Regions from separate parts of the Lysobacter sp. Root983 genome, predicted to be linked through region 3. Evidence: predicted binding sites of a transcription regulator. Region 3 holds the regulator's gene; each other region holds the start of a gene.

What was found. The regulator sigma-54, encoded in region 3, starts transcription at its own class of promoters, with help from an activator protein. The targets are predictions, from matches to a motif close to TGGCACGNGCNTTGC.
Region 1: the regulator sigma-54 is predicted to act here: its motif matches at 3,861-3,875, upstream of ASE43_RS11335 (prepilin-type N-terminal cleavage/methylation domain-containing protein).
Region 2: the regulator sigma-54 is predicted to act here: its motif matches at 3,341-3,355, upstream of glnA (type I glutamate--ammonia ligase).
Region 4: the regulator sigma-54 is predicted to act here: its motif matches at 3,176-3,190, upstream of pgaA (poly-beta-1,6 N-acetyl-D-glucosamine export porin PgaA).

What each region holds. Positions count from the first base shown of each region.
Region 1 covers NZ_LMJO01000012.1:876,862-881,882, forward strand. Annotated here, with positions in the region: gene ASE43_RS11320 (hypothetical protein) at 1-967, opposite strand, end outside; gene ASE43_RS11330 (hypothetical protein) at 1,181-3,139, opposite strand; gene ASE43_RS11335 (prepilin-type N-terminal cleavage/methylation domain-containing protein) at 3,345-3,773, opposite strand; gene ASE43_RS11340 (hypothetical protein) at 4,024-5,021, opposite strand, start outside.
Region 2 covers NZ_LMJO01000018.1:55,023-60,043, forward strand. Annotated here, with positions in the region: gene ASE43_RS18940 (YbhB/YbcL family Raf kinase inhibitor-like protein) at 58-681, shown strand; gene ASE43_RS18945 (RDD family protein) at 772-1,365, shown strand; gene ASE43_RS18950 (META and DUF4377 domain-containing protein) at 1,419-2,231, opposite strand; gene ASE43_RS18955 (undecaprenyl-diphosphate phosphatase) at 2,346-3,152, opposite strand; gene glnA (type I glutamate--ammonia ligase) at 3,439-4,848, shown strand; gene ASE43_RS18965 (GNAT family N-acetyltransferase) at 4,913-5,021, shown strand, end outside.
Region 3 covers NZ_LMJO01000007.1:1-5,021, forward strand. Annotated here, with positions in the region: gene ASE43_RS07340 (RNA polymerase factor sigma-54) at 102-1,547, opposite strand; gene lptB (LPS export ABC transporter ATP-binding protein) at 1,646-2,365, opposite strand; gene lptA (lipopolysaccharide transport periplasmic protein LptA) at 2,365-2,889, opposite strand; gene lptC (LPS export ABC transporter periplasmic protein LptC) at 2,870-3,436, opposite strand; gene ASE43_RS07360 (HAD hydrolase family protein) at 3,433-3,981, opposite strand; gene ASE43_RS07365 (KpsF/GutQ family sugar-phosphate isomerase) at 4,083-5,021, opposite strand, start outside.
Region 4 covers NZ_LMJO01000017.1:85,330-90,350, forward strand. Annotated here, with positions in the region: gene hisS (histidine--tRNA ligase) at 1-983, opposite strand, end outside; tRNA gene ASE43_RS16175 (tRNA-Pro) at 1,180-1,256, shown strand; gene ASE43_RS16180 (S41 family peptidase) at 1,350-2,618, opposite strand; gene pgaA (poly-beta-1,6 N-acetyl-D-glucosamine export porin PgaA) at 3,283-5,021, shown strand, end outside.

The DNA.
Region 1 (5,021 bases), on a different contig from region 3:
GCAGCAGCGCGATCGCGGCGGCCGTGGTCGCGGGCGAGAACAGGCCGGTGGACACCGCGACGTCGTCGCGGAACAGGGTCATGTGCGCGCCGCGCGGCGCGAGCAGGGTGCCCAGGTAGTCGCACAGCACGCGTGCCTGGGTGAGCAGGCGCTGGATCGGGCTGAAATCCCACTCCGCATAGCCGCCCAGCAGCAAGTCCGGCGCGAACGCCAGCGACGCTAGCGCGGCCGCGACCGGCAGCGCTACGAACACGCCGAAGAACAGCTTGATCGCCGGAGGACGCGGACCGCGGAAATACGCCAGTTCCAGCACCAGGCACAGCAGGGGCGCGACCGCCGCATTCTGCTTGCTGAGCACGCCGGCGGCGAGCAGCAGCGGAAATGCCAGGAACAGCAATAGCCATGCCGAGCGCGTATGTCCGCCGGTCCAGCGTCGTCGCGCGGCCAGATAGGCCAGGGTCGCGCCCAGCGCGAACAACGCGCCGAGCTGGGCCATGCGCTGCACCGCGTACAGCACGGTGCTGACCTGAATCGGATGCAGCAGCCATAGCGCGACCGCGGCGGCCGCGAGCAGGCGTGCTTGCGGCGCTAGCGCCGAGTCTTCGCTCAGCGCACGGCGCAGCAGCCGGAACGCGAGCAGGCCGCACAGCAGATGGAGCAGTAAATTGCCGAGCTTGTACGACAACGGGCCGGGACCGCCGAGTCCCGCCGTGAGCAGGAAGCTGAGCATGGACACCGGCCGCGAATCGATCAGTCCGTCCTGGCCCAGCACCACCTGGCGCCAATCGAGCTGGCCGTTGTACCAGGGCCGCAGCGGCGCCAGGTTGGCCGCGTCGTCGAACAGGAACGGCCCGTTCAAGCCGCTCCAGTACAGCGCCACGGTGGCCACGGCCGCGCCCAGCAGCAGCCAACGCGCCAGGTCCCAGTGCGCGCGCAGGTCGGTGCTCAGCCCCTTAGGCCGCGACATGGAATGTGAGGTCCGAGCGTGCGTGCAGGTGGCAGGCGCCCGTCGGGGCGCGGTGCGTTTCGAGAGTAATCGCCACCGTCGCGGTGGTCGCTGCAGCGGTCATGGCGCGTCCGGTCGAGTCCCCGCGGCGACTGTAGCGCATAGCCTCGCGTCGCCAGTAGCGGGCGCGCGCGATTTGTGGCGCGGCGCACGCGCCTGCACTCGCCAGGCGCATCAGCGCGCGGGCGCGGCCAACATCTGGCGAATCGCGGCGAGCTCGGATTGGCCGCGGCTGTCGTAGGGCTTCATGCGTCGATCGAGTTCGGCCAGCAGTCGGGCGGCGTCGTCGCGGGCGCCGCGCGCTGCCAGGATCTTGGCCAGCAGCGTGCCCGTGGGCAGGTCGCCGCTGGCGGTCCACGCGATCTCGGCTTGGGTTTGTGCGGCGCCCAGATCGCCTATGCCGGCGTAGATTTCGGCGGCGAGCAGGCGCGTGAGCCACTTCGGTCGCGACGATTCCGGTTGCGTGGATGTGGCCGCCAGGGTGCGCACGACGGTATCGGCTACCTCGCGCGACTCCAGACCGCAGCCACGCGCCGCGTTGAAGCGGCCCAGCAGCCGCAGCGCTTGGATCTCGAAGACGGTGGCGCTGGGCGGTGCCTGCGCCGCTATCGCGGCCAGCGCACCGGGGTCGGAAGGCAGACCCGCGCGGCAGCGCGCGGTGATCAGATTGACGCGGCCCAGCCAGCGTCGACGCGGGTCGGGACTGGCGGCCAGCGACTCCATCAGCGCGACGTTGCCGCGCAGGTCGCCGCGTGCCAGCAGTACGCCGCTCTGGTCGTAGAGCGCGCGCAGCGAATGCGGGTGCTCGCGCAGGCCTTCGGCCGCGATGGTATCCATGCGCTGCCAGACCGACACGCGCGAGTAGGTGATCGCGGAGAGCGCGACCACCGCCAAGGCCGCCACGCTCAACAACTGCGCGCGATAGGCCGGGCCTGAGCGCAACCTCTCCGGCAGCAGCGCGGTAAGCCCGACCACCGCCAGTGCCAGGCCTACTAGGGGCAGATAGTTGCGGTGCTCGTAGTACAGCTCGACCGGCAGAAACGTGGATTCCACCGCGTGCGCGGCGAGAAAGAAGAACCAGCCCAGACAGGCGCTGGGCGCCGACGCCCGCCAGGCCCAAGCCGCGATGCTGATCGCGGTCAGGGCGATGATCGAGTTGAGCGTGGCGATCGGCGATAGCAAACCGGTCGAGCGCGCGAAGTCGTCCGTGTATACACCCAGCGCGGGCCCGTATGGCAGGGCGATATGGCCCAGGTAGGCCATCAGCGCACGCGGTTCGCTGAGCAGACGCTGAGACAGAGTGAAATCCCATTCCGAATAGCCGCCGAGCAGCCATTGCGGCGCGACCAGCAGCGAGATCAGTACCAGCAGCGCCGGCGCGAACAGGAACAGACCGAAGAAGGCGCGCACCGGCCGTGCCGCAGCGCCATCGCGTTTGAAGCAGGCCCATTCGATGACCGCGCAGAGCAACGGCGCCACCGCCGCGTTCTGCTTGCTGAGCAGGCCCAGCAGCACCAGCAGCGGGAAGGTCAGAAACAGCTTCGATCGCGCCGGCCTGAGCTGGCCGGCGGCGATTTCCTGGCGTGCGATCAGATAGGCCAGTACCGCTCCCAGTACCAGCAGCGTGCTTAGCTGGGCCATACGCTGCACCGAGTACAGCACGGTGCTGACCTGGATCGGGTGCAGCAGCCAGATCGCGCTGGCGATCGTCGCCAGCATCGGTGCTCGCGCGTTCAGGCGCGGATCCAGCGCAAGCAGGCGGCGCAGCAGTTGCCAGACCAGCAGGCCGCACAGCAGATGGACGATCAGGTTGCCGAGCTTGAACGAGAACGGTGCGACGCCGCCCAGTGTCGCGCTCAAGGCGAAGCTGGCCATCGCTACCGGCCGTCCGGCCCAGGGCGAACCGCGCCCCAACACCGCCTCGGCGAAGGTCGCCTGACCGGCAAGCCAGCGCTCGATGACCGGAAAGGTGACGCCATCGTCGAGCAGGAAGGGGCCGCTGAGTCCGCGCCAGTAGATCGCCAGAGTGGTCAGCGCGAGCAGGGCCAGACCGATCGCGGCCGCGCGCGCAGGACCGGCGCCGAGCGGCGAAGCGAGGGAGGTGGCGGGCTGTGCGGAAGCGTCGAATCGCATGATCGGCTGCACCGAAGTGGCCGACCCGTCGCCGGAGGGCGCGTAGTGGGCGTGGTAGGGAAGGGGTTGCGTAGCGGCGAGGCGATCCTGCGTCATCGCCGTTCGCGCTGTCCAGCGCGGCGACACGATTGCGGAACGCCAGCCTCAAACGCGCCGACGGCCGCATTGCGCGGCCGTCGGGCGATGCGGAACGGGTTGCGGGCTATCAGCCGCGGCACTCGGCCGGCAGCTGCGAATCGTTGTCCTGACCGGAGGCGGTGCAGGTCCACTCGATGCGGCCGCTGTTCTGGGTGCTTTCCGGGTCGAGTTCGAACGTGGTGACGGGACCGCCGGTGCTGCGCGTCACCGAACGCACGGTGCCGCCGGGCATCACTTCCACGGTCGCGCAGTAGTCGCTGCCGGTGAAGGAGAAGCCGGTGCTGGTGGCGGTGATGTTGTTGAGGCCTTCGGCGGAGTGCGCGGTTTCGGCGACGGCGAGCTTGGCGCCAGCCGAGATGTGCAGGCATTCGGTATTCTTGGTGCGGATCGAGTAATCCTGATAGGCCGGCAGCGCGATGGCGATCAGGATGCCCAGGATGGCGATCACGATCATGAGTTCGATGAGGGTGAAACCCCCGGCGTTGCGCTTGTTCATGGACCCTCTCCAGTGAGCTCGATTCGGGTCGGCGCCACCCGGACTGCGTCCGGCGACGGCAACGATCCCCCCTGAATCAGTACCTGAGCAAGGAGCATGCCAAGTCCAGGCATGTGACGGCGGTCATGATCGTGGCGCCGTTCAGGCCATGGCGGCTCGCCAGGCGACGCCTGCTACGTCGGCATATGACGCAGCCTGGCAACTTACTGCGGCCGTTCGTCGCGGACGAACGGAAAGCGGCCGCGGCGCGCTACGGCCCCGGATTGGCGGCGGCTTCGGGCGCGCGCGGGGCGGCGCCGCGCCGGCGCCGATCGTCGATGGCCTTGCGCAGTTCGCGCAGGTACTTCTGCCCGATGCCGTCGTAAGGCCGGGTCTGCGCCTGCAGGCTCGCATACGTGCGCTCGGCTTCGGGCAGCTTGTTGTTCTGCACGTACAGGCGCACCAGCATCTCGCCGACCGCGAAATCCGCGCCCGGCCGCCAGGCCAGTGCGGCCTGCGCTTCGGCCTGCTGCCAGCGCCGCGCGCGCGCGTAGAACTCGGCCGCGATCGCGCGGGTCACCCATTTGGAGCGCAGGTGCTCGGGCTGCGCATGCGCCGCATCGAGCAGCTTTTCCGTGGTCTGCGCCATATCCAGCAGGCTCACCTCGCCGCAGCCCTTGCCGGCGATCTTCGCCATCTGCATCAAGGTTTGCGACTCGAAGATCGTCAGCTGCGGCTGCGCATCGGCTAGCGCGCGCTGCAGCAGGGCTCGCTCGGCCTTACCGTTGCGCAGGCACTGGGTGGTGATCAGATTGAGATTGGCCATCAGGCGGTTGCGCGGCGTCGGGCTTTTCGCCAAATGAGACAACAGGCGCTCGCTCTCGTCGTAGTTGCCGCCCAGCAGCGCCAGCGTCGACAGATCCAGGTGGGCGCGCATGGAGTCCGGGTGGAACTTCAGCGCCTGCATCACGATGGTGTCGTAGTGGCGCCAGACCAGGGCGCGGCCCAGGGTGGCGAAGGCGAGCACCGCCGCCAGGCCGGCGACGGCAGCCAGGGCCAGGCGGTTCGGACCCTGCGCCGGCGCGGCGCGGCGCGGCACCAGCGCACCCAGTCCGGCCACCGCCAGCAAGATGCCGATCGAGGGCAGGTAGTTGCGGTGCTCGTAGTACATTTCGATCGGCAGGAAGCTCGACTCCACGCTGTGCGCGACCAGGAAGAAAAACCAGCCGGCGAACAGGCTGGGTGCGCGCTTGCGCAGCGCGATCGCCG
Region 2 (5,021 bases), on a different contig from region 3:
TCGCGCGGCGCCGGTGTCGTAAAACTCGCAGTCATCATCCTTCGCCAGGGAGGCGGTATGCGTATCCACAGCGACAGTTTCGAACGCGGTCAGCGTCTGGCCGCCGAATTCGCCGCCGGCCAGCCCACCGCCGACGGTTTCGGCTTCGCGCCCAATCGCAATCCGCACCTGGCCTGGACCGACGTGCCCGCACAGACGCGTTCGTTCGCGCTGCTGTGCATCGACCCCGACGTGCCCACCGTGGCCGAGATGGTCGGCCGCGACGACGTGCAGATTCCGGTCGCGCAGCCGCGTGCCGACTTCTGCCATTGGGCGATGGTCGACCTGTCGCCGGAGCTGCGCGAGATCGCCGCCGGCAGCTGCAGCGACGGCGTGGTCGCGCACGGCAAGGCCGATCCGAACGGCCCGTCGGGCGCGCGCCAGGGTTTGAACGACTACACCGGCTGGTTCGCCGGCAACGCCGACATGGCCGGCGACTGGCGCGGCTACGACGGCCCGTTCCCGCCGCCCAACGACCTGCGCCTGCACCGCTACTTCTTCCGCGTGTTCGCGCTGGACGTCGAGCGCCTGGACCTGCCGCAGCGCTTCGGCGCCGCCGACGTGCTGCGCGCGATGCACGGGCATGTGCTGGCCGAGGCGGCGACGTATGGCACCTACAGCCTGAATTCCGCGCTCGCGTAACCGACCTGCGTTCGCGCAGGCACGAGGGCGCGTTCCTCTAGCCGCCCCGTATCGGAACTGTTAGTTTCCCCTCATTCCTGGGGGGGAACGATGGACGAGCACAATCCTTACAGCGCCTCGACGGCGGCGATCTCCGACGCGCCGCAACTGCTGGACATCGAGTCCACCACCAAGGTGCGGCGCTTCCTCAACTGGCTGATCGACAAGATCGTGTTTTACGTGATCTGGATCGGCATCGGCGTGGTCGCGGTTCTGATCGGCGGCGAGTCGGCCATGAAGTGGTTCGACGAGCTGCATTGGAGCATGGACTACGCGCTGACCTACGCCACGCTCGTCGTCTACTACACTTTCATGGAAGGTGCGTTCGGCTTCACCATCGGCAAACTGATTACCCAGACCCGCGTCGTCGACCAGTATGGTCGGCAGCCCACGTTCTGGCGCGCTTTTCTGCGCAGCTTGGGTCGGCTGATTCCGTTCGATGCGTTCTCGTTGTTGATGAGCGAGGATCACATCCGCCGGGGCTGGCACGATTCCCTGGCCAAGACTTACGTGATCGACCGTCCGCGCGACGGCATGCCGGCGGGCAAGCCGCGCCATTCGATCAGCGATGAATTCGCCGATGGTGTTCTGCCGCAAGCGGCTCGCCCCAACGCCGTAACCACGACGGCCGAGATTTCGCCTTAGCCGATGGCGCGCACTCGCCCGCACAGGGGCGAGTGCGATCAAGGCGCGCGGACCTACTTCGAAACCAGCTCGCTCTCGACCACCATGTCCAGCACGTACGCCACCGACGAGGCGTCGGCCGGCGGGTTCTTGATGTCGTACTTCTTCACCCGCAGCACGTTGCGCACGCCCGGTTCGTGGGTGTAGCCCTCGATGTCCTGGTACAGCGGCTCCCAGGCGGCGTCGCTCTTGATCGCCACGCCGTTGGCTTCGTAGCGGCGCTCGCGCACCTGCAGGCACTGCATGTTCGGAATCAGCGGATGCGAGCACGGCGCGCGCTGCGGCGCGACCTCGAAGAACACCGTGGTGCCTTCGCCGCCGTAGCGGGTAGCCGGCGTCGGGCTGCCTTCGAAACGCAGCTGGTCGCCGTTGGCGGCGGTCAACTGCAGGCTGGGCGCGTCGTTGCCGCCCTCGATCCGCGCCGGCAGCGCGCCGCGCAAGCGTTCGCCGATCGCGCGATCCAGCTCCATCAGGCGAGTGTCGGGGCAGGCCATCAAGGTCTGCTCCATGTCGCCGAAGCTCAGCGTCTTGGCGTCGCGCGTGTAGCTGCCGCCGAGGCGGTTGCAACCGCCGCTGATGCTGGCCCGGCCGCTGTTGAAGTCCAGTTGCAGCGGACGCTTCGGGTCCGGCGCAAGCGCGGCGATCGCCTTGCCGCTGCTGTCGTTCGCGCTGGTCAGGCGCCAGTGGTAGGCGTCCAGGCTGAGCGCCGCGCTGGCGGTGCTGGTGCCCGCCTCGCTGCCGGTGGCGGCGGCGTTGCCGCCGGGCGCGGTATCGGACGCGCAGGCGGCCAGGGCCAGGCTGAGCAGGGCGGGGGCGAGCATCTTCATGTTTCGGTCTTCCATTGCGATTAACGAGCCGATACCAACGCATCGGCGCGTTGCGCGGGGTTGCGCCTATTCATGATCGTTCAGCTCACGAAAAGGGCGGGTGAAATCCGCCCCTCAGCTACCCGACGGCATCAACAGCAGCAGCGCCGCGCCCAGTGCGAAGCGGTAGTAGGCGAACACGGTGAAGCGGTGGCTCTGGATGTAGTGCAGCAGCCACTTCACCGCCACGAACGCGGTCACCGCCGAGGCCGCGAACGCGACCGCCAGCGCGGTCCAGTCCTCGTTGGCCGCCGCCGGCGTGCCGATCACGTCCAGCAGCTCGTAGGCGGTGGCCGCGAACATGGTCGGAATGCCGACCAGGAACGCGAATTCGGTCGCCGCCGCGCGGCTGGTGGTGCCCGCAAGCAAGGCCACGAAGATGGTCGCGCCCGAGCGCGAGGTGCCCGGGAACACGCCGGCGATCACCTGCGCCACGCCGACCAGGATCGCCACCGTCCAGGTGATGTTGGTGCGCTCGCCCAGCGTCTGCGCGCGCTTGGCCGCGTAGTGTTCGGCCAGCAGCATCCAGACGCCGCCCAGCACCAGCGCCCAGGCGATCGGCAGCACCTTGTCGGGCAACTCGAAGCCCAGTTTCTTGACCACGATGCCGAGCACCGCGGTCACGCCGAAGGCGACGATCAACTTGAGCAGGTAGTCGCGGTTCTCGCGCTGCATGAAACCGGTCGCCAGCTGCCACAGGCGCTGGCGATAGATCAGCACCACCGCCAGGATCGCGCCGGCCTGGATCGAGATGTTGAACAGGTCGGAGCGGTGCCCCAGCCAGTGCTGCGCGATCAGCAGGTGTCCGGTGCTGGAAATCGGCAGGAATTCGGTGATGCCTTCGATGATGCCGAGCAGCAGCGCGGCGAGCAGATCGGTCATTGGACGGCCGGGATTCGGGATTTGGGATAGGGGATTCGTGCAGCGGCGGGTGCAGCGGTAACGAGCAGCTCAAAGCGGTAGCACCAAATTGGTGCGAATACTTAGATTTACGCACCACAATAGGTCATTGCTGCGGTGCGTCAGGCTTTAATTCTATATAAATCAATTTCTTAAGAACAGTAGGAACTTGGCACGCTGCTTGCTTTAGCTAGTAAGCAGGCGGCTCCACGCCCTGAAGTTTTGCACGAATCCCCCTTCCCGAATCTCTAATCCCGGACCCTAATCCATGTCCCTCGAACACGTCGAAAAGCTCATCAAGGACCACAAGGTCGAATTCGTCGATCTGCGCTTCACCGACATGCGCGGCGTCCAGCATCACGTGACCTTCCCCAAGTCCATCGTCGAGCCGGCGCTGTTCGAGGACGGCAAGATGTTCGACGGCTCCTCGATCAGCGGCTGGAAGGGCATCAACGAGTCGGACATGATCCTGCTGCCCGATTCGACCACCGCCTTCCTGGATCCGTTCACCGCCGATCCGACCCTGGTGCTGACCTGCGACATCCTCGACCCGGCGACCATGCAGGCCTACTCGCGCGATCCGCGCGGCGTCGCCAAGCGCGCCGAGGCCTACCTCAAGTCCAGCGGCGTCGCCGATCAGGCCTTCTTCGGCCCGGAGCCCGAGTTCTTCATCTTCGACTCGGTGCGCTACGCCAATGAAATGGGCCACACCTTCTTCCACATCGATTCGGAAGAAGCGGCCTGGAACTCGGGCAAGGAATACGAAGGCGGCAACAGCGGCTACCGTCCGGGCGTGAAGGGCGGTTACTTCCCCGTCGCTCCGCTGGACTCGCTGCACGACATCCGCGCCGAGATGTGCAAGACCCTGGAGCAGGTCGGCATCGAAGTCGAGGTGCACCACCACGAAGTCGCCAACGCCGGCCAGTGCGAGATCGGCACCAAGTTCAACTCGCTGGTCGCCAAGGCCGACGAGCTGCTGACGATGAAGTACATCATCAAGAACGTCGCCCACCGCAACGGCAAGACCGCGACCTTCATGCCCAAGCCGATCGTCGGCGACAACGGCAGCGGCATGCACGTGCACCAGTCCTTCGCCAAGGGCGGCGTCAACCTGTTCAGCGGCGACGGCTACGGCGGCCTGTCGCAGCTGGCGCTGTGGTACATCGGCGGCGTGTTCAAGCATGCGCGCGCGATCAACGCCTTCACCAACTCCGGCACCAACAGCTACAAGCGCCTGGTGCCGGGCTTCGAAGCGCCGGTGATGCTGGCCTACTCGGCCCGCAACCGTTCGGCCAGCTGCCGCATTCCCTACGTGGCCAACCCGAAGGCGCGCCGCATCGAAATGCGCTTCCCCGATCCGATCCAGTCGGGCTACCTGACCTTCGCCGCGCTGATGATGGCCGGCCTGGACGGCATCAAGAACCAGATCGACCCGGGCGCGCCCAGCGACAAGGACCTGTACGACCTGCCGCCGGAAGAGGAGAAGGGCATTCCGACCGTCTGCCATTCGCTCGACCAGGCCCTGGAAGCGCTGGACAAGGACCGCGACTTCCTCAAGGCCGGCGGCGTGTTCACCGACGACTTCATCGACAGCTACATCGCGCTGAAGATGCAGGAAGTGACCAAGTTCCGCGCTGCGACCCATCCGTTGGAATACCAGATGTACTACGCCGTCTAACGCGCGCCAGGGACGGCGGCTCGCGCCGCCGTCCCGCGTTGCCGCACCGCAGTCAGGAGCACCGATGCAGATCCGCGCAGGCGAACTGGACCATCCCGAGGTGATCGCGCTGTTGCGCGAACACCTGCAGGGCATGGCCCAACTGTCGCCGCCGGAGAGCATCCACGCGCTGG
Region 3 (5,021 bases):
GCACTTGATCTCCCTTCTCCCGCCTGCGGGAGAAGGTGCCCGAAGGGCGGATGAGGGCGGCCTGAGGGGCTTCGGGCTAGGCCCAAGCTACAACCTGGCCCTCAGGCCATCCGCACCCGATCCTGCGACGACGGGATGCTCATCGCCTCGCGGTACTTGGCTACCGTACGGCGCGCCACCGGCACGCCAGTGGCCTTGAGGGTTTCGGCCAGGCGCGCGTCGGACAGCGGCTTGCGCGGGTTCTCGGCCTCGATCAGGCGCCGGATCATGGCCTGGATCGCGGTGCTGGAGGCCTCGCCGCCGGAACCGGTGTCGATGCCGGAGGCGAAGAAGGCGCGCAGCGGCACGGTGCCGCGCGGGGTGCGCGCGTACTTGCGCGAGATCGCGCGCGAGACCGTGGATTCGTGCAGGCCGATCTCGTTGGCGACCTCGCGCAGGGTCAGCGGGCGCAGGGCGCTGTCGCCGAATTCCAGGAACGCGGCCTGCTGCTTGAGCAGGCAGCGGGTGACCTTGAGCAGGGTGTCGCCGCGCGCTTCCAGGCTCTTGAGCAGCCAGCGCGCCTCCTGCAGGTGGCCGCGCAGATAACTGGCGTCGGCCGCGCTGGCGTGGCGGATCATGCCCTCGTAGCCGCGGTGGATCGACACCCGCGGGCGCATGCCGTCGGCCAGGGCGACCCGCCACAGCCCGTGCTGGCGCCAGATCACCACGTCGGGAGCGACATAGGTGTCGGCCGCGATCGCGCCGATCTGGGCGCCCGGGCGCGGGTCCAGCGAGCGCAGCAGTTGCACCGCGGTCTCGACCTCTGCGACCTCGAGCTTGAGCTCGGCCGCCAGCCCGGCCACGCCGACCTTGGGCAGGCGCTCCAGCGGCCCGTTGGCCAGGCTGTTGGCGAGTTCGCGTCCGGGGGTTTCGACGGGCAATTGGCTCAGCTGCAGGCGCAGGCACTCACCCAGCGAGCGCGCGCCGACCCCGACCGGGTCGTAGCGCTGGATCTGGTGCAGCACCGTGGTCAGCTCGTCCACGCCGGCGTCGATCGCCGGGCCCAGCGAGGCGGCGATCGCGTCCAGCGGCTCGCGCAGGTAGCCGTCGTCGTCGATGGCCTCGATCAGGGATACCCCGATCAGGCGGTCGCGCGCGGTCAGCGGGCTCAGGTGCAGCTGCCACAGCAGGTGGTCGTGCAGGGTGTCGGCGTCGGCGACCTGTTCGGCGACCGGGCCGTCGTCGTCCTGATCGGAGGGGCCGATGCGCTGGTACCAGGGCTCGCCGTCGCTGGTGCCCCAATCGGCCTCCGGCGGCAGGGCGTCGCGGTGGTCCTCGCCGGAGGACTCCGGCGCGCTCTCGCGCTCGTCGCCGACGCTGCCGCCGTCGGCGCCGTTGCTGACGCTGATCGCAGTCTCGGTCCAGTCCAGCAGTGGATTGCTCTCCACCGCGGTGACCAGTTCGGCTTCCAGTTCCACCGCCGATAGCTGCAACAGACGGATGGCCTGACGCAATTGCGGCGTCATCACCAGCTGTTGACCTAGCGAGGCTTGGAGGCGGGGCTTCATGCTCGGTGTCTAACGCGACCTGATAGGGCTGGCGGCCGCACGCGTGTTCCAGAATGTGGCGGAAACGCCGACTGGAACCCTGCGCAATCGAGCTAAGGTTACAGGCGGAAGGTTTCGCCCAGGTATACGCGACGGACGTCGGGATTGGCCAGCAGCGCGTCCGGAGCCCCCTGCGCGAGCACGCCGCCTTCGTTGAGGATATACGCCCGGTCGCAAATGCCCAAGGTCTCGCGCACGTTATGGTCGGTGATCAGCACGCCGATGCCGCGATTCTTGAGGTGGCGCACGATTCGCTGGATCTCGCCGACCGAAATCGGGTCGACGCCGGCGAAGGGCTCGTCCAGCAGCATCAGCCGCGGCTTGGCGGCCAGCGCGCGCGCGATTTCGACGCGGCGGCGTTCGCCGCCGGACAGGCTGGCGCCGATCTGCTCGGCGACGTGGCTCACCTGCAGCTCGTCCATCAGGTTGGCCAGCTCGCGCTCGCGGCCGTTGCGGTCCAGGTCCTCGCGCAGTTCCAGCACCAGGCGCAGGTTGTCGGCCACGCTGAGCTTGCGGAACACCGAGGGTTCCTGCGGCAGATAGCCCACGCCGTACTTGGCGCGCGCGTACATCGGCTCGCTGGTGATGTCCTTGCCGTCCAGCACGATCTGGCCGGCGTCGGCCGGGACCAGGCCGACGATCATGTAGAAGCAGGTGGTCTTGCCGGCGCCGTTGGGGCCGAGCAGGCCGACCACTTCGCCGGCGTCCAGCGTCAGGCCGAAATCGCGCACCACTTCGCGCGAACGGTAGGCCTTGCGCAGGCCGCGGGCGACCAGCATCAGCGGCCTCCCTTGGCCGGCGCGGCGGGCTTGCCCTTGGGCTGCAGGCGCAGGTTCACGCGGCCGCCGGTGCCGCCGCTCTCGATCTGGCCGGTCTTCATGTTGTAGACGATGCGCTCGCTCTTGATCGTGTCGCCGGCCTTGTCGACATAGGCGTTGCCGGTGAGGATCACGGTGTCCTTGGGCATGTCGTAGTCGACCTTGTTGGCGCGGCCGTTGAACGGCGAGCCGTCGTCGAGCTGCTGCTTCAAGGTCACCTGCGAGCCGGTCAGGGCGACGTAGCTGATGTCGCCGTCGGCGCGCTTGATGTCGGCTTTGGCGGCGTTGATGACCAGGGTGCCCTGGACGATCTTGACGTTGCCGGTGAGCACGCAGGGGCCGGTGTCGCTGGCGACCGAGCAGTTGCTGTGGTCGGCGCCGACGTCCATGGGCTGGTTGCGGTCCGAAGAACGCGCATGCGCCACGGCGGCCGCCAGCAGGGCGACGATCAGGCACAGCACCTGCTTAGCGGGCTTTCGCTTCATAGCGGACCTTGACGTTGGGGATGTTGACGTTCTTGGTATCGAGATCGGCCTGCAATCCCGAGCCGGTCATTATAGTGCCCGGCTGAACCACCTTAACCGGAACCGCCGAAGTCGCCTTGTTCGTGTCGGGGAACACGTTCAGTTCTTCGGAGGTGATGCTGATCGGCTTGCCGCCGGCGTTGGTGCTGTCGGCCTTGACCGCCCCGCGCAGGCGCACCTCGTCGGCCTTGGCGCTGACCCAGGCGGCCTTGGAGCGTACTTCCCAGGCGCCGCCGCCGGCTTCGCCGGTGGGCGGGATCAGGAAGGTCGGGGTGGCGATGTCCATGGTCTTGACGTTGGGGTCGCGCGTCAGCTTGGGCGCGCGCAGGGTGAAGGATTCCTTGCCCTGTTTGTCCAGCACCACCACTTCGAAATCGTTGAGCACGTAGTCCGAGCGCCCGCCGGCGGCCGGACCGCCGTGGTCCTTGTTGCGTTGCGACCACAGCGCCCAGCCGCTGGCGAGCGCGCCCAGCACCAGGAAGGCGGTGATCAGGCCACGCCAGCTCATTCCAGCACCTGCGCCAGCAGGCGCTCGGCGTGGCCCTGCGCGGCCAGCAGCAGGTCGCACAGCTCGCGGCCGGCGCCGCAGCCGCCCTGGGCGCCGGTGCGCCAGTGCACGCGCTCGCGTACCCAGGGGTGGGCGTTGGCGGGCGCGACCGCGAGGCCGACGTGGGCCATCGCGCGCAGATCGGGCAGGTCGTCGCCCATGAAGCTGACCTCGTCCAGGCCCAGGCCCAGGCGCTGCGCGATCTCGCGCACGCAGGCCAGCTTGTCGGCGACGCGGGTATGCGCCTCCAGGCCGAGTTCGGCCGCGCGCTGCTCGGCGATGGTGCTGGCGCGCGCGGTCACGAAGGCCACCGCGATGCCCGCCTTGCGCAGCAGCACCAGGCCCTGGCCGTCGTGGACGTGGAAGGCTTTGAGTTCGCTGCCCTCGCTGTCGAAGATCAGGCGGCCGTCGGTCAGGGTGCCGTCGACGTCGAAGCAGGCTAGCCGGATCCGGGCGGCGCGTTCGCGGATTTCGGCGGGGTAGTCGTTGAGGTGGCTATAGGGCATCAGAGCAGGGATTCGGGATTTGGGATTCGGGATTGGGCGAGCGTCATAGTGGAATGTGATCGGTTGGCGAATCCCGAATCTCGAATCCCCAATCTCAGCCTTTAAACCACTCTAGCGCGCAACAAGTCATGAATATTGAGGGCGCCGACCACGCGTTGTTCAGCGTCCACCACCAGCAGGCCACTGATCTTGTGGGTTTCCATGAGCTGCGCGGCTTCCACCGCCAGGGCCTCGGGGCCGATGGTCTTGGGCGCGCGGGTCATGACTTCGACGATCCGGGTCGAACGCAGGTCCACGCCTGGGTCGTCGAGGGTGCGGCGCAGGTCGCCGTCGGTGTACAGACCGAGCAGGCGTCCGCCGTCGTCGACCACCGCGGTCATGCCCAGGCGCTTGTGGCTCATTTCCACCAGCGCCTCGCTCACGCTGGCGTCGGCCGCGATGCGCGGCACGTCGTCGCCGGCGTGCATGATGTCGGTGATGTGCAGCAGCAGGCGCCGGCCGAGCGCGCCGGCCGGATGCGAGCGGGCGAAATCGTCGGCGGTGAAGCCGCGCGCTTCCAGCAGGGCGACCGCGAGCGCGTCGCCCATCGCCAGCGAGGCGGTGGTGCTGGAGGTCGGCGCCAGCGCCAGCGGGCAGGCCTCGGCCGGCACGCTGACGTCCAGGTGCACGTCGGACTCGCGCGCCATGGTCGACTGGGCGCGGCCGGTCATCGAGATCAGCTTGTTGCCCTGGCGCTTGAGCACCGGCAGCAGCATCAGCACTTCGTCGCTCTCGCCCGAGTAGGACAGGGCCAGCACGATATCGGCGTCGGTGATCATGCCCAGGTCGCCGTGGCCGGCTTCGCCCGGGTGCACATAGAAGGCCGGGGTGCCGGTAGAGGCCAGGGTGGCGGCGATCTTGCGCGCGACGTGACCGGACTTGCCCATGCCGGTGCAGACCACCCGCCCGCGCGCTTCCAGCATCAACCGGCAGGCCGCGGTGAAGGCGCCGTCGATGCGTGCGGCGACCGCGGCCAGGGCCTGCCCCTCGATCTCGAACAC
Region 4 (5,021 bases), on a different contig from region 3:
TAGTTGCTGGCGAGATTTTCGTAACGCCCGCCCGAGCAGATCGAACCCAGGCCCGGGTAATCGTTGAGCGTGGTCTCGTAGACGGTACCGGTGTAGTAATCCAGGCCGCGCGCGATCGAGAAGTTCAGCGCGTAATTCTGTTCCGGCACGCCCAGCGCGCGGATCAGTTCCAGCACCTCGCGCAGTTCCGCAACGCCTTCGCGCAGGGTGTCGTTACCCTCGCCGAGCGCATCCAGACGCGCCATCGCATCGGCGTGCGAAGTCGAACGTACGCCTACGAAATCCAGGATGGTCGCAACCGCCCCGGCGCTGAGACCGAACTCCGGGCCGGTCAGGGTTTCGCGCACGTAGTCGGCGCCGCGCTTGTCGAGCTTATCGACCTCGCGCAGCACCCGCGCCTGCAGCTCGGCATCGGCCACGCCCTGGGCCTCGAAGAAGCCGCGCAGCAGCTTGCGATTGTTGAGCTGGATGGTGAACGCACCGATGTCGAGTTCGGAGAACACCGCGTAGATCGTCGCCGGCAACTCGGCGTCGTAGCGCACGCTGAGCGAATCCTTGCCCACCACGTCGATATCGCACTGGTAGAACTCGCGATAGCGGCCGGCTTGCTGGCGTTCGCCGCGATAGACCCGCTGCATTTGATAACGGCGGAACGGAAACGCCAGGTCGTGCTCGTGCTCGGCCACGTAACGCGCCAGCGGCACGGTCAGGTCGAAGCGCAGCGCCAGTTCGGGCGTGGCGCGCTCCTCGGCCTTGTTGTTCTTCGCGCGCGAACCGGTGGATTCGACGAAATACACCTCGCGTTCGGTCTCGCCGCCGCTCTTGGTCAACAGCACCTCGGTCAGCTCCATGACCGGGGTTTCCACCGGCAGGAAGCCGAAGCGCTCGAAATTGCGGCGGATCGTATCGAGCATGCGCTGGAACGCGATCTGGTCGGGCGGCAGCAGCTCCATGACGCCGGGCGGGGTGCGTGGCTTGATCAAGCGGGACTCCGGAGGAAAGACGCGCCGGCCCGGCGCGCTGCGGCGCGCGCCGGGTGGACGCAAGGCCCGTAGTTTAACGTTCCGCCCGTACGCCGCACCCTCACCCGGAACAGCGCCTGCACGGGCTCGCGCGACGGATTGCGGCCTGCCTCTTGCTCGCCTCGATCGGTGTCGCTAGAATTGTCGGCTCAGCTGTCGGGGTGTAGCTCAGTCTGGTAGAGCGCTACGTTCGGGACGTAGAGGTCGCAGGTTCGAATCCTGTCTCCCCGACCAATCTGCTGAAAGCAAAGGCTCTGAAAGCCGCAGCGATGCGGACCTTCAGGGCCTTTTTGCTATGCGCAGTGCCGTGCTGGCGGGCCGCGCGCGCTACTTCGCCGCCTCCGGCACGGCCGACGCCGCCCGCATCGCCGCCTCCAGGTCCGGATCGCGACCGCTGCAGTAGTCCTCGCGCGTCCACGCCACCGCCTGATCCGGCTGCACCGGCCGATCGGCGAAGTCGCGGCCGTCGGCGCCCCACAGGCCATGCACCGGCACGGTCAGGTTCCAACCCTGGCCGAGCGCGAAACGCTCGCCGCTGAGCAGTTCGCCGGCGCTGGCGCGGCCGATGAAGCGGGCCGGCGTGTGCAGGCGCAGAACCCAAGCGAAGCCTTCGCCGGAACTGGCGGTCTCGTGGTCGATCAGCACCAGCACCAGGCCGGCGTAGCGTCGGCCGTCCAGGGCGTCGCTATGGAATACCGCCGCGCCGCCGTGCTCGGACACGGCCTTGAACACCGCCTCGTCGGTGTAGGCGCCGACCACCTTGGGGCCGGCGCGCACCTCGTCCGCGCTGGGCGCGTGGCCCAGTTTTTGCAGATACGGGCGTGCGAACAGGCCCAGCACCGGCGTCTCGCCAGCGGGCATGAAATAGCTGGCCAAGCGCAGCGCCGAGGTGTTGCCGCCGCTGTTGCGGCGCAGGTCGACGATCAGGGCCTGAGTGTCGGCCAGTTCGCTCATGGCCTGATCGGCCAGCGTGGCGGCGCCGTCGTCGAAGCGATCCACGCGCAGATAGCCCACCGCCAGGCCGCTGCGCGGCGTGTAGCGGGTCCAGCGCCAGCCCGGATGTTCCGGCGGCCAACCCATCGCGACGCGCTCGACATTCAGGCGACGCTCGCCGCCCGCGCAATCGCGGATCGCGACCTCGGCACGGCTGCCCAGCGGCCCGGGCAGATCGTCCGGCGAACCCAGCAACTGGTCGCCTGGCCGCAAGCCGTGCCGCCATGCCGGACTCAGCGACGAGACGTCGACCGCGGTCTGCACGCCGTCCACGAGCTCGAAACGGGCGCCGATGCCGCGGCGCTGGTCGCCGCTCTTGCTCGGCGCCGACAGCGAGGTATGCGAGCTCTTGAGTTCGCCCAGCATGCGCGCCACCAGGGCCTTGAAGGCCGCGTCGTCGCGGACCTGGCGCAGCTGCGCGCGGTAACGGCGCCCGGCCTCCTGCCAGTCCACGCCGTGGAAACCGGGGTCGTAGTAGTTCTGATCGACGCGGGTCCAGACCCGCTCGAACAGCGCGGCATAGTCCGTTGCCGGCTCGGGCTTGGCGGCCCCGCACAGCAAACCGGCGACGATCGCCCAAGCCACCGCGCTGCGTTTCGCCACTGGGTGTTCCCTGCTTTAACGGAGATGGGCGACGCTAACAATGCGCTCCGCAGCGCTCAAGAGGGGCGCCCGCCGTGTGCGGCAGGACGTGGCCGGCGGGCATCGGACGGCCGCCACTTTGCCGAATCTGTCGTTCCACCCCCGGTTTGGCGCAGACCGCACCGTTACGACTCAAGCACCGGCCCACCGAGCGCCTCTTGCTTGTGCGTCCGGGTATCGTCGCCGGCGCCGGGCGCGCCAGCGGCCCGACCGTACGCGATGGAGGATCGCCAACCGCACCGACGCGGGTCCGAATGCGACGGATCGGCCGTGGCGATCATCCCTAACAGACAGGTCCGCCCATCCGCTCCGGCCAGGATCGGCACAGGCGGCTCCGCTTTGACAGGTTCTGCTCCTGTCCCCCAAACCGGCCTCGTGCCGGTTTTTTTTGGCCCGTCGATGCCTCGCCCGGCCGATCCACTGTTTCGGCCCCGGATTCGACCTCAAGCCCCGCTACGGAGGGCTCCGGCCGCTAAGTGACTGTCGTACATGAACAATCGCGTCGAGATGCATCGCGGTGGCACAGACTTTGCGTCCCAACTTCGTGACTCAGATCACACTTTCTCTGAGTCCATCCCCCTGGGGCCGCCCCGCCCCCTTCAGTCATACGGGATACGGACCATCCATGCCGTCTTTACATCGACTTACGTTGTCCCTGGCCTTGGTCTTGGCCGGTGGAACCTTACACATCACGTCAGTAGCTGCCGCTGAGGGTCAATCTGCGGCCGAGATCCCCTACGCCCAGATCGAACGACTGCGCGCCGACCGCGATTGGCTGGCAGCGCTGTCCTTGATCGAACGCCATCTCGCGGTGCACCGCGCCGACGCGGATCTGTACCGCCTGCGGGTGCTGACCCTGGCCGACATCGGCGCCCGCGACCGCGCGCGCACCCTGTACCTGGCGCGCCCGGAACTGTTCAGCGCCGAACAAGCCGCCGACCTCAACGCCGCCGGCCTGGCCCGGCGCATCGTCTGGAGCAAGGCCTACGCGGTCGACGAGGCCACCCGCCTGGAAGAGGCGCGCGCGGCCGACGCCGCCATCGACGCCTACCGTGCGCAGCTCGCCAGCGCCGGCACGCCGGAGCCGGCCAGCCTGGCCTACGACCGCCTGGTCGTGCTCAACCGGCTCGGCCGCCATCAGGAAGTCGCCGACGAATACCGTCGCCTGGAAAACAGCGGCCGCCCGGTGCCGGGCTATGCCCTGGGCGCGGTCGGCGATTCGCTGCTGACCCTGCGCCGCCCCGACGAGGCCGCGATCGCGCTGGAGCGCGCGGTGCAGGCCGACCCCGACGACCCCGACCTGCCGATCCAGCTCGGCTATGCGCATCTGGAACGCGAACGCTACGACCTGGCCCTGCCGCTGCTGCGCGGGCTGGTCGAGGCGCGCGCGCCCTGGCCGCACGCGCCCGGCGCGCGCCGCGGCTACGAGAACTGGCAACGCTACGACGCCGAGACCAACTACGCCCTGGCGCGCGCCTTCGGCGAGGACCAGCCTGGCGCCCAGGCGATGCTGGAGCCGCTGGCGGCGATCGGCCCCAACAACGCCGATCTGCAAGCGTCCTTGGGCTCCATCTATATGTTCCGCGGCTGGCCCAGCCGCGCGCTGGAGCGCTTCTCGATCGCCAGCACCCTGGACGAGCGCAATGTCGAGGCGCGCATCGGCCAGGTCGAAACCCTGTCCACGCTGCAGCGCTACGACCTGGCCCGACCGATCCACGACCAGTTGCTGGCGCGCTACCCCAACGAAGCCCACGTGCGCTCGATGGACCGCAACTGGGACATGCGCCGCGGCTGGCAGGCGCGCGTGTACGCGGCCGGCGGACGCAACCGCGACGGCGGCGGCGCTTCGCCGCTGGGCAACCGCGACCGCGAGTACGGCGTCGAAGTCGCCACGCCCTTGATCGACGATCGCTGGCGCCTGCTCGCGCGCAGCGGCCGGCGCTGGGCCGATTTCCAGGGCGACCGCAGCGTCGCCCAACGCAACGAGGTCGGCCTGGGCTACGCCTACGACCGTCTCGATGCGCAGCTCTATGTCGGCCGCGACCGCGACGGCCTGGGCGGCACCGCGATCGCCGTCGGCGCCGGCTGGCGCATCGACGATCGCTACGCCCTGCGCGCGCGCGTGAGCCGCAACGACGCCGCCGCCTCGCTGCAGGCGCGCGCGTCCGGCATCACCGGCGACTTGGTCGAGATCGGCGCCGACTACCACCCCAGCGAACGCACCGCGCTCGGCGCCAGCCTGCAGCATTGGCGCTACGACGACGGCAACCGGCGCGATCAGCTCAGCCTGGCGTTGGACCAGCGCCTGCTCAGCCGCCCGCACCTGCTGATCGACGGCCTGGCCAGCCTCGGCGCCGGCCGCGG